Linked DNA regions of Haloferula helveola. The protein of the gene in region 1 binds, or shares a complex with, the protein of each later gene. Links are inferred from orthologs where the notes say so. Each region holds a gene or a part of one and is shown on either strand. Other genes may lie near its edges.

What was found.
Region 2: the proteins of mnmG (region 1) and mnmE are in contact, whole or in part, in a solved structure (PDB 9HIP), measured with the Escherichia coli proteins. The link is inferred for Haloferula helveola from one-to-one orthologs.

The regions. Positions count from the first base shown.
Region 1 is NZ_AP024702.1:2,413,834-2,418,387, forward strand. The notes cover bases 965-3,897. They hold mnmG (tRNA uridine-5-carboxymethylaminomethyl(34) synthesis enzyme MnmG), read right to left. Parts: upstream 3,402-3,897; coding sequence 1,527-3,401; downstream 965-1,526. Other genes in these bases: HAHE_RS08865 (cytidine deaminase), read right to left, coding at 3,561-3,897. Also shown: HAHE_RS08850 (hypothetical protein), read right to left, coding at 1-362; HAHE_RS08855 (thioesterase family protein), read left to right, coding at 505-924; more of HAHE_RS08865, read right to left, coding at 3,898-3,950; HAHE_RS08870 (DUF6580 family putative transport protein), read left to right, coding at 4,031-4,554. UniProt on the Escherichia coli protein: NAD-binding protein involved in the addition of a carboxymethylaminomethyl (cmnm) group at the wobble position (U34) of certain tRNAs, forming tRNA-cmnm(5)s(2)U34.
Region 2 is NZ_AP024702.1:507,813-511,448, forward strand. What follows is about bases 811-3,636. They hold mnmE (tRNA uridine-5-carboxymethylaminomethyl(34) synthesis GTPase MnmE), read right to left. Parts: upstream 2,981-3,636; coding sequence 1,640-2,980; downstream 811-1,639. Other genes in these bases: HAHE_RS01625 (hypothetical protein), read right to left, coding at 811-856; HAHE_RS01630 (NAD-dependent deacylase), read right to left, coding at 948-1,643; HAHE_RS01640 (hypothetical protein), read right to left, coding at 2,985-3,636. Also shown: more of HAHE_RS01625, read right to left, coding at 1-810. UniProt on the Escherichia coli protein: Exhibits a very high intrinsic GTPase hydrolysis rate. Involved in the addition of a carboxymethylaminomethyl (cmnm) group at the wobble position (U34) of certain tRNAs, forming tRNA-cmnm(5)s(2)U34.

The DNA.
Region 1 (4,554 bases):
CAGCCGAGAAGATTCCAGGCCCGGGTCCGCGCCATCTTGACGTCGTCCATCGATGGAGCATCGATCGGCTCACCCTTCGCAAGCGCCGCCACGACCTTGCCGGCCTGCGTGTTCGAAGGATCGAGCGCGGCCGCCAAGGCCAGCATCTGAGCCCGCGTGCGGGCCTTCGCGGGATCCTCGGAGTTCGAATGCGCCGCGAGACTTACCAGTTGCGACGACAGGCTCGTCATGGTCGCCACATCGACCGGCAGCTTGTCGCGGCGGAATGGCACCGGACCTTCCGCCGGCGGAACGAACGCCCCGAAGCCCGTGCCAACCAGTGCCAGCCCAATCCACAGCAGCCGTTCCATCGATCGGATCATGCTTCCCGATACGAGCCGCGACAAGCGGGGTTTGCAGCACTGTCAGGCTGGAAAGCACTTTTCTAACAGGGACGAAGGCCGCGGGCAGCGGCTGCGGCATTGGCCATTGATCCGCCCGGGTTCTCATCCGAGCATCACGCGCATGAGCGAACCGGTCGAGGTCACCACGCGGGAAGAGGTCATGTTCTTCGACACCGACTGCGGTCAGGTGGTGCACAACATCGCCTACCTGCGGATGATCGAAACCTGCCGCACGCGGCTGGCCGCCAAGATGGGCATGGACCTCGTCACCATGTCGAAGACGCAGCTGTTCCCGGTCGTGACCCGCACCGAGATCGACTACCGGCGACCTGCGAAACTCGGCGACTGGCTCCAAATCCACGGCAAGCTCGGTCAGGTCCAGCGGGCGCGTTTCTGGTGTGAGTTCGAGCTCCGCCGGGAAAGCGGTGATGACCTCCTGATCACCTGCCGTCAGGCCCTTGCTCTTGTTCAAATGCCTGAAGGTAAGCCAGTTAGGCTACCCAAGGAGTGGCTCTCGCTGGCTGGTGACGCAGAAAGTTGAACCGCCAAGACGCCAAGGCGCAAAGGATTCCATTCACAAGAATCAGACAGGTCTGTCTGCTTCGTTTGCGTGGTCACGCAACCGGGCTCAACCCGGTCTCATCCGAGTGGCTGATTGAGCCTCGCGACGGACTTCTTCCTTCGCCCCCAGAGCCCGATCAAGACGAGCCAGGCTGACAGGTAGGCGACACCTACAAACCAGAACGCGATGCTCACGGTGCAGCCATCACTGGTCGAGCCGTAGGACTTTGATCGCCACGTGATAGGCGACCGACCGGACGTTTGGTTCGTGACTGAGGGTGCGTGGAGTAAACCTTCGCGCAGCCTGATTCCTGTCCAGTGCGGGGGGCTCGAAAACGGCCGCTGGTGAATCACGATGCAATGCTGCCGGATGCCTATCAATGTCTGAAACTTGGGGGCCTCGATGGAGAGACACTTCCAAGCATTCGGAACGAAAAAGTGTAGCCAGGCAAGGAACACGAAACCAAGGAATCCCAGCCATAGCAGGCACGATCGAAACCATGGTCCACCACCGGCAGCTTCCTGAACTTCATCCAAGCTTTGCGTCTTGGCGTCTTGGCGGTTCCGCTTCATCCCCGCAAATCACTCCGGGGAAACCGGACGACTGCTTTTCTCCAACCACACTGCCAGCACCGCCACATCGGCGGGGGTGATGCCGGGGATGCGTCCCGCTTGGCCCAAGGTCGCCGGCTGAAGATCGGCGAAACGTTGGCGCGCCTCCGTCTTCAGACCGCGGATGGAAGTGTAGTCGATACCCGTCGGGATCCGCTTGCTTTCCTGACGCGACATCTTCGCGACCTGCTGCTGCTGCCGCTCGAGGTGGCCCTCGTACTTCAGCTCGGTCTCGATCAGCGGCCAAAGTTCCACATGGAACATTTCGCGGATTTCGGACGGGAGCTGGGACCATTCGTTGGCGCCGCGACGGAACCAGTGATCGAGTTTGATGCCCTCATGGTTCTGCTTGCGCGCCCAGTCCATGGCTCGGTCGAGCTCGGTCTGACGGTGGGCAGCCCGCTCGACCCGCTCGCCGCTTGCGAGTCCGAACTCGGCAGCCAGTGGCGTGAGGCGGAGGTCCGCATTGTCCTGCCGGAGCAGCAGGCGGAATTCGGCGCGGCTGGTGAACATCCGGTAGGGCTCGGTGCAGCCCTTGGTCACGAGGTCGTCGATCATCACCCCGAGGTAGGCTTGGTCGCGACGTAGCACCAGCGGGTCGCTACCCAGTACCTTGAGCGCGGCGTTCGCCCCGGCAAGCAGACCTTGGCCCGCGGCTTCCTCGTAGCCGGAGGTGCCATTGATCTGGCCGGCAAAGTACAGCCCCTCGACCTGCTTCGTTTCCAAGGTCGGGTGAAGCTGGGTCGGCGGACAGTAATCATACTCGACCGCGTAGCCCGGCCGGAGGATCTCACAGTTCTCCAGTCCTTCGATGCTGCGCAGGAAGTCGAGCTGGACTTCGTAGGGGAGGGAGGTCGAGACGCCATTGACGTAGTACTCGTGACTGTGGCGGCCCTCCGGCTCCAGGAAAACCTGATGGCGGTCCTTCTCCGCAAAGCGCACCACCTTGTCCTCGATCGACGGGCAGTAGCGGGGGCCGACGCCCTCGATCACCCCGCAGTACATCGGGGACTGGTCCAGATTCCCGCGGATCACGTCGTGGGTCGCCGGGTTGGTGTAGGTGATCCAGCAGGGCAATTGTTCCATGTGGAACATCGGATCACCCCATGAGTTCAGCGTGAAGATATCGTCGGGCCCCCGACGCAGCATATCCGCCATGAATGAGAACCGGGGAGGCGGGGTGTCACCATCCTGAGGCTCGCACTTGGAGAAATCGAGCGAACGTCCGTGGAGTCGGCAGGGGGTTCCGGTCTTGAAACGTTCCACGTGGAACCCTAGCGACTTGAGGGAGTCGGAAACGGTTGAGATCGCGTCGCCCATCCGGCCACCTTTCTCGTTCTTCAGACCGACGTGCATCAGCCCTCTCATGAAGGTCCCGGCGGAGAGCACCACACTTGATGCGGTGATCTCCATCCCCAGCGAAGTGCGGATTCCGGTGATGCGGCCGTTCTCGACCACCAGCTCGGCCACATTGCCCTGATGCAGCTCGATGCCCTCGGTGCTCTCCACCAGCCACTTCATCCGGAACTGGTAGGCTTTCTTGTCGCACTGCGTTCGCGGTGCCCGGACGGAGGGACCCTTGGAGGCATTCAGCATTCGGGCCTGGATCCCGGTCGCGTCGGTGTTGAGGCCCATCGCCCCACCCAAGGCGTCGATCTCCCGCACCATGTGACCCTTCGCCAATCCACCGATCGCCGGATTGCAGGACATCTGGCCGATGGTATCGAGATTCTGGGTGAGCATCGCGACCCGACAGCCCAGCCGAGCCGCGGCAAGCGCCGCCTCAATGCCGGCATGGCCGGCACCGATCACCAGAACGTCGTAGGCGGTAGGGTAGCGAAACATCGGGGCGCGCGAAGCTAGCAGGCGATTTGCCGGACACAAGACAAGGTAGGGCGGACCGCCCTCGGTCCGCCGCCAAGCCCCCAAAAGGCCCTCCTCCAATCAAACCGGCGCGGCTGAGCTGGGGAGCTCAGCCCTACCTCTGTTCCACGTGGAACACTTTCAATCCCGGTCGAGGATCCCCGTGCTTGCCCGGGGCAGCAATTCACTCAGCCGGAAGTGCTCCGCTCCGTTCTTCCCGACCAGCAGGAGCTCCGGATCTCCGAATTCGGCCAGCACCTGACGGCAGGCGCCACAGGGGGAGATCGGTTTTTCGGTATCGGCCAGCACGACCGCGGCCACGATCTCCCGGACGCCGGCGGCCACGGCCGAACCCATCGCGACCCGCTCGGCGCATTGGGTCAGTCCATAGGAGAGATTCTCAACGTTGCATCCGGTGAAAATCTCGCCACCGGCTCCGACCAGCACCGCTCCGACCTGAAAACCCGAGTAGGGAGCGTAGGCTCGCTCCCGAGCTTCCCAGGCCAACTTGGTCAACGCTTCCCAGTCCATAGGCCCTGCATGCCTTGCCACGCCTTGATTGGCAACATTTTCGGCTCGCCCGTCGCAGCGTCATGGGGCAGGGAAGGGGCATGCGCGCTTCGTGGATTGCCGGACTCCTTCTGGTCGGCCTGCTGATTGCCTTCCGGGTCATCAGTGCCGCCGGTTTCCTGCCCAACTTTTCGCCCCTGCCAGCCCTCTTCCTCTGCAGCATCATCTTCTTCCGCGGCACCCGCGCCTGGCTGCTTCCGGTTCTCGCCTGGGTCGTCACCGACCCGCTGGTCAGCATCATCCAAGGCTACCCGGTGATCGGTCCCCACCACGTCGGGATCGCGGTCGGTCTGCTCGCCTCGGTCCTGCTCGGCCTCGCGCTCCGCCGCCGCCCGAGCAATGCCAATGTCTTGTTGGGCTCGATGGGCGCCGCCTTCCTCTTCTATTTCGTCACCAACCTGCTCTCCTTCCTCGGCGATCCGCTCTACGCCAAGAACGTCACCGGCTTCATCCAGTCGCAATGGACCGGACCGCAGGGCTTCCCGCCGACCTGGATCTTCCTCCGCAACCTCGCTGCGGCGAACCTCCTCTTCACCGGTCTTTTCCTCGCCGCCCGGCCCGCCTG
Region 2 (3,636 bases), 1.9 Mb from region 1 along the record:
CGTTCCAAAGTCCCTCAACCGATTTTCGGTAGGCATCGATCGAGTCCGGCGGAATCTCACCGCGGGGAACCGGCGCCTGCTGGACCCAGCTGATCGGATTGCCGGCGAGCAAACGCAACCGGGCCGCCGTCCTGAGGTCACCCGCCGCTTCGGCTTCGCCCGCCGCTTCCTCAAACTCCCCCTTGGCGGAAAGCAAGGCGTAGCGCCACAGGTGACCGGCCTGTCCCTCGAGCTTCCGGGCGCGCTCCAGTTCGGCATCGAGCGTGCCGCGGACCCGATGGAAATCCGCCAGCGACATCAACTGCCGCGGTTCGGGCCGGCCCATCTCAAGCAGGGCCTTGGCCTCGTCAAAGTCGGGTTCGTCCCCCGTCAGCACCTCGCGGGCCGCCTCGACCGAAACACCCTCCATCTCCGAGGCGATGCGTCGGAGCGTATCAGGGTCCTTCTCGAGCTCGTGAATCTTGAGCACCTGCCGCCAGGCCCGGAGTCCCTTGAGCGCGCGGATGATCTTCTCCCGCTCGAGCGCCGACGCCGAGTCGTAGCGGACGACCAGGGAGACGACTTCCGGCGGACTGTCGGGCAGAATTCCGAGCTGGATCTTTCGAAGCAGTTCCTGGGCGCGGATCGCGACCTCGGGATCGGCACTGGCGGCAGCCTCCCGGAGCAGGGCCTCGACCTTGTCCCCCATCCCCCAGAGTTCGTGGCTGGCGCGGACCCGGACCGGGTAGCGCTCGTCGCCCAGATCACGCACCAGCTCCTCGAAAGAAACGGCCTTGGCCTTTTCCTTCTCCTCCGCGCCACCCCCGGCGGTCACGGCGGCCGCTGAGAGGAGCAGCACGTATTTCCCTAGCTTCATCACGTCAAAAGCGTCCCGAGTTTCGAACGAAAAGCAAACCCGGAATCTTGGGGGCTCTACGTGACAAACGTCGCTCGCCTCTCGGATCGTCTCAATCGGCGCCGAGAAGCTCGTCCACCCACGCGGGAACCAGTTCGCCCGCCCGTCCCAGCCGGGATTCGTCGAAAACCCCCGACTGCTCGCTGGGATCGAGATTCAGCTCAAGGGTCCGCGCCCCCGCTGCAGCCGCCACGCGGACGAATCCGGCCGCGGGATACACCCGGCCCGAGGTTCCGATCGAGACGAACCAGTCGGCCTGATCCAGCGCCCGCTCGATCTCCTGAAGATGGAAAGGCATTTCGCCGAACCAGACGACATGCGGTCTCAGGCAGTCGATCCCTTCACACGCATCGCAGATCGATGCTCTGGACAAATCTCCGGTGCAGGATCTGACCGCGCCACATTCGTTGCAACGGCTTTTCAGCAGCTCCCCGTGCATGTGCAGCACGTCGGGCGATCCGGCACGCTCGTGAAGGTCATCGATGTTCTGCGTGACCAGTGTCAGCTCGCCAGACCATTCCCGGGCAAGACGGGCAAGCGCCTCGTGGGCGGCATTCGGCTCCACCTCCTGCACACGAGCGCGCCGGCCATTGTAAAACCGGTGCACCGTCTCGGCATCCCGGGCGAATCCTTCCGGCGTGGCCACATCCTCGACCCGATGGCCTTCCCACAAGCCGTCGTCGCCCCGGAAAACCGGCACCCCGGACTCGGCCGAAATCCCCGCCCCGGTCAGCACCACTGCCCTCATTTGCCGATGCAGAACTGGCTGAAAATGGACCCGAGGATCTCCTCGGTATCGACCCGCCCCGCCACCTCGCCGAGATAGTCGAGCGATTCCCGCAGCGAGAGCGCCGTGATCTCGGGGTCGGCGCCTTCCAGCAACGCCCCCTCGGCCGCATCGAGCGATGCCGCGGTCCGGGTGAGACAATCACGATGGCGCGCATTGATCGCGACCGAGTGCTCGCCCCAGTCCGCTTCGCCGAGATCGGCCAGTTCTCGAATCCGGTGACGCAGATCCTCCAGCCCCCTGCCGTCGGTACAGGAAACCCGCACGGCATCCGGCACGTCCCATCCCGCTGCCTCGCCGAGGTCCGCCTTGTTCAGAATCACGATCGAACGCGAAACCGACGGCAAGTCGGCCGGCATCGCCTCGGCTGGAGGCAACGAGCCATCCACCACGATCAGCAGCAGATCGGCCCGGCCTGCCTCTTTCATCGTGCGGCGGATTCCCTCCTCCTCGATGACATCCCCCGCGGCGCGCAAGCCTGCCGTGTCGATCATGCGCAGCGGAACTCCATCGACAACCAGCAGTTCCTCAATCGTATCCCGCGTGGTCCCCGCAGTCTCACTGACGATCGCCCGGTCCGAGCCTAGCAGGGCGTTCATCAGACTCGACTTCCCGGCATTCGGCCGACCACAGATCACCGTCCTCAGACCCTCCCGCAGGATCCGCCCTTGGTCGGCGGTCGACAGCAGCGCGCCGACCTGTTCACGAACGGCCCGAATGCGCGCGACCAACGCTTCGCCGGTCTCCGGGTCGATGTCCTCTTCGGGAAAATCGATCCATGCCTCGAGCTGGGCCACCGTTCCGATCAGGTCCTGACGCAGCTCGTCCGTCCGCCTGCCGATTCCCCCTTCGAGTTGTTCGTGGGCGGCGCGCAGTGCGAGATCGCTCTGAGCCGAAATCAGGTCCATCACCGCCTCGGCCTGCGTGAGGTCGAGCTTGCCGTTGAGGAACGCCCGCTCCGTGAACTCACCAGGAGCCGCCGAACGGGAGCCACATTCGAGCAAGCGCTCGAGCACCCGCCGGGTCACCAGACGCCCACCGTGGGTCGCGACCTCCACCACTTCCTCACCGGTGTAACTCCGGGGAGCTTCGAATCTCGTCACAAGAACCTGATCGAGCACACCACCGTCGGCAGTGCGGATCGTTCGCAAAACCGCGCGGCGGTCGGGAAAGGGTCTGTCCTCATCACAGGCCTTCGACACGACCGCTCCGGCATCGGGTCCGGAAACGCGGATCAACGCGACGGCCCCGGTACCACCCGCGGTCGCGAGAGCGGCGATGGTTTCACCCGCCGCCATGATATCAGCGGGAACCTTTGACCGCTTCGCCCCCGACGCCGAGGAACTCCCAGCAGAGGAAACGGCTGATTTGCAACTGGGGCGTTTCGTCACCGCTCCACTGCAACTCGATCGTCGCCGTCTTCGAAATCGCATGCCCGTCGCGGGTGCCTCGCCAGTTGAGGATCGACAGCGCCTGACCGATCTCGGAGTCCACAGGAACATTGACCCTCGCGGAATCTTCCGACGAATAGGCCGGATCGGTGACCAGATAGGTCCGTGTCCCCGGCGGCACCTGACGGTTCTCGGGAACGGTCTCCGCGATGATCACGCGGAACACCCCTTTCCGGCCCGCGATCGGCAGCTCGATGAAATCCCTCATCGTGCGGTACTTGGTCTGCACAAAGGTCTCCCAATCAATTCTAAGACCCTCCGGCGTGCGCTTGTAGAGCACGTGCACCTTGAGCGGCTCGGCGGTGAAGTTCGAGGAACGCGCGACGGCCGACAGCAGCATACCCGGTTCCTTGAGACGGTACTGCACTTCCAGTGGCGAGATCGGAGCGAAGAACTCGGTCATCTCGAAGACCGGCGGCTGGTCGTAAGTGAGCATGAAGATACCTCGCTCGCGGTCCTTCATGGCCAGAGGAAAAACGGAGAACGCACTGGCCGGCGTGTCC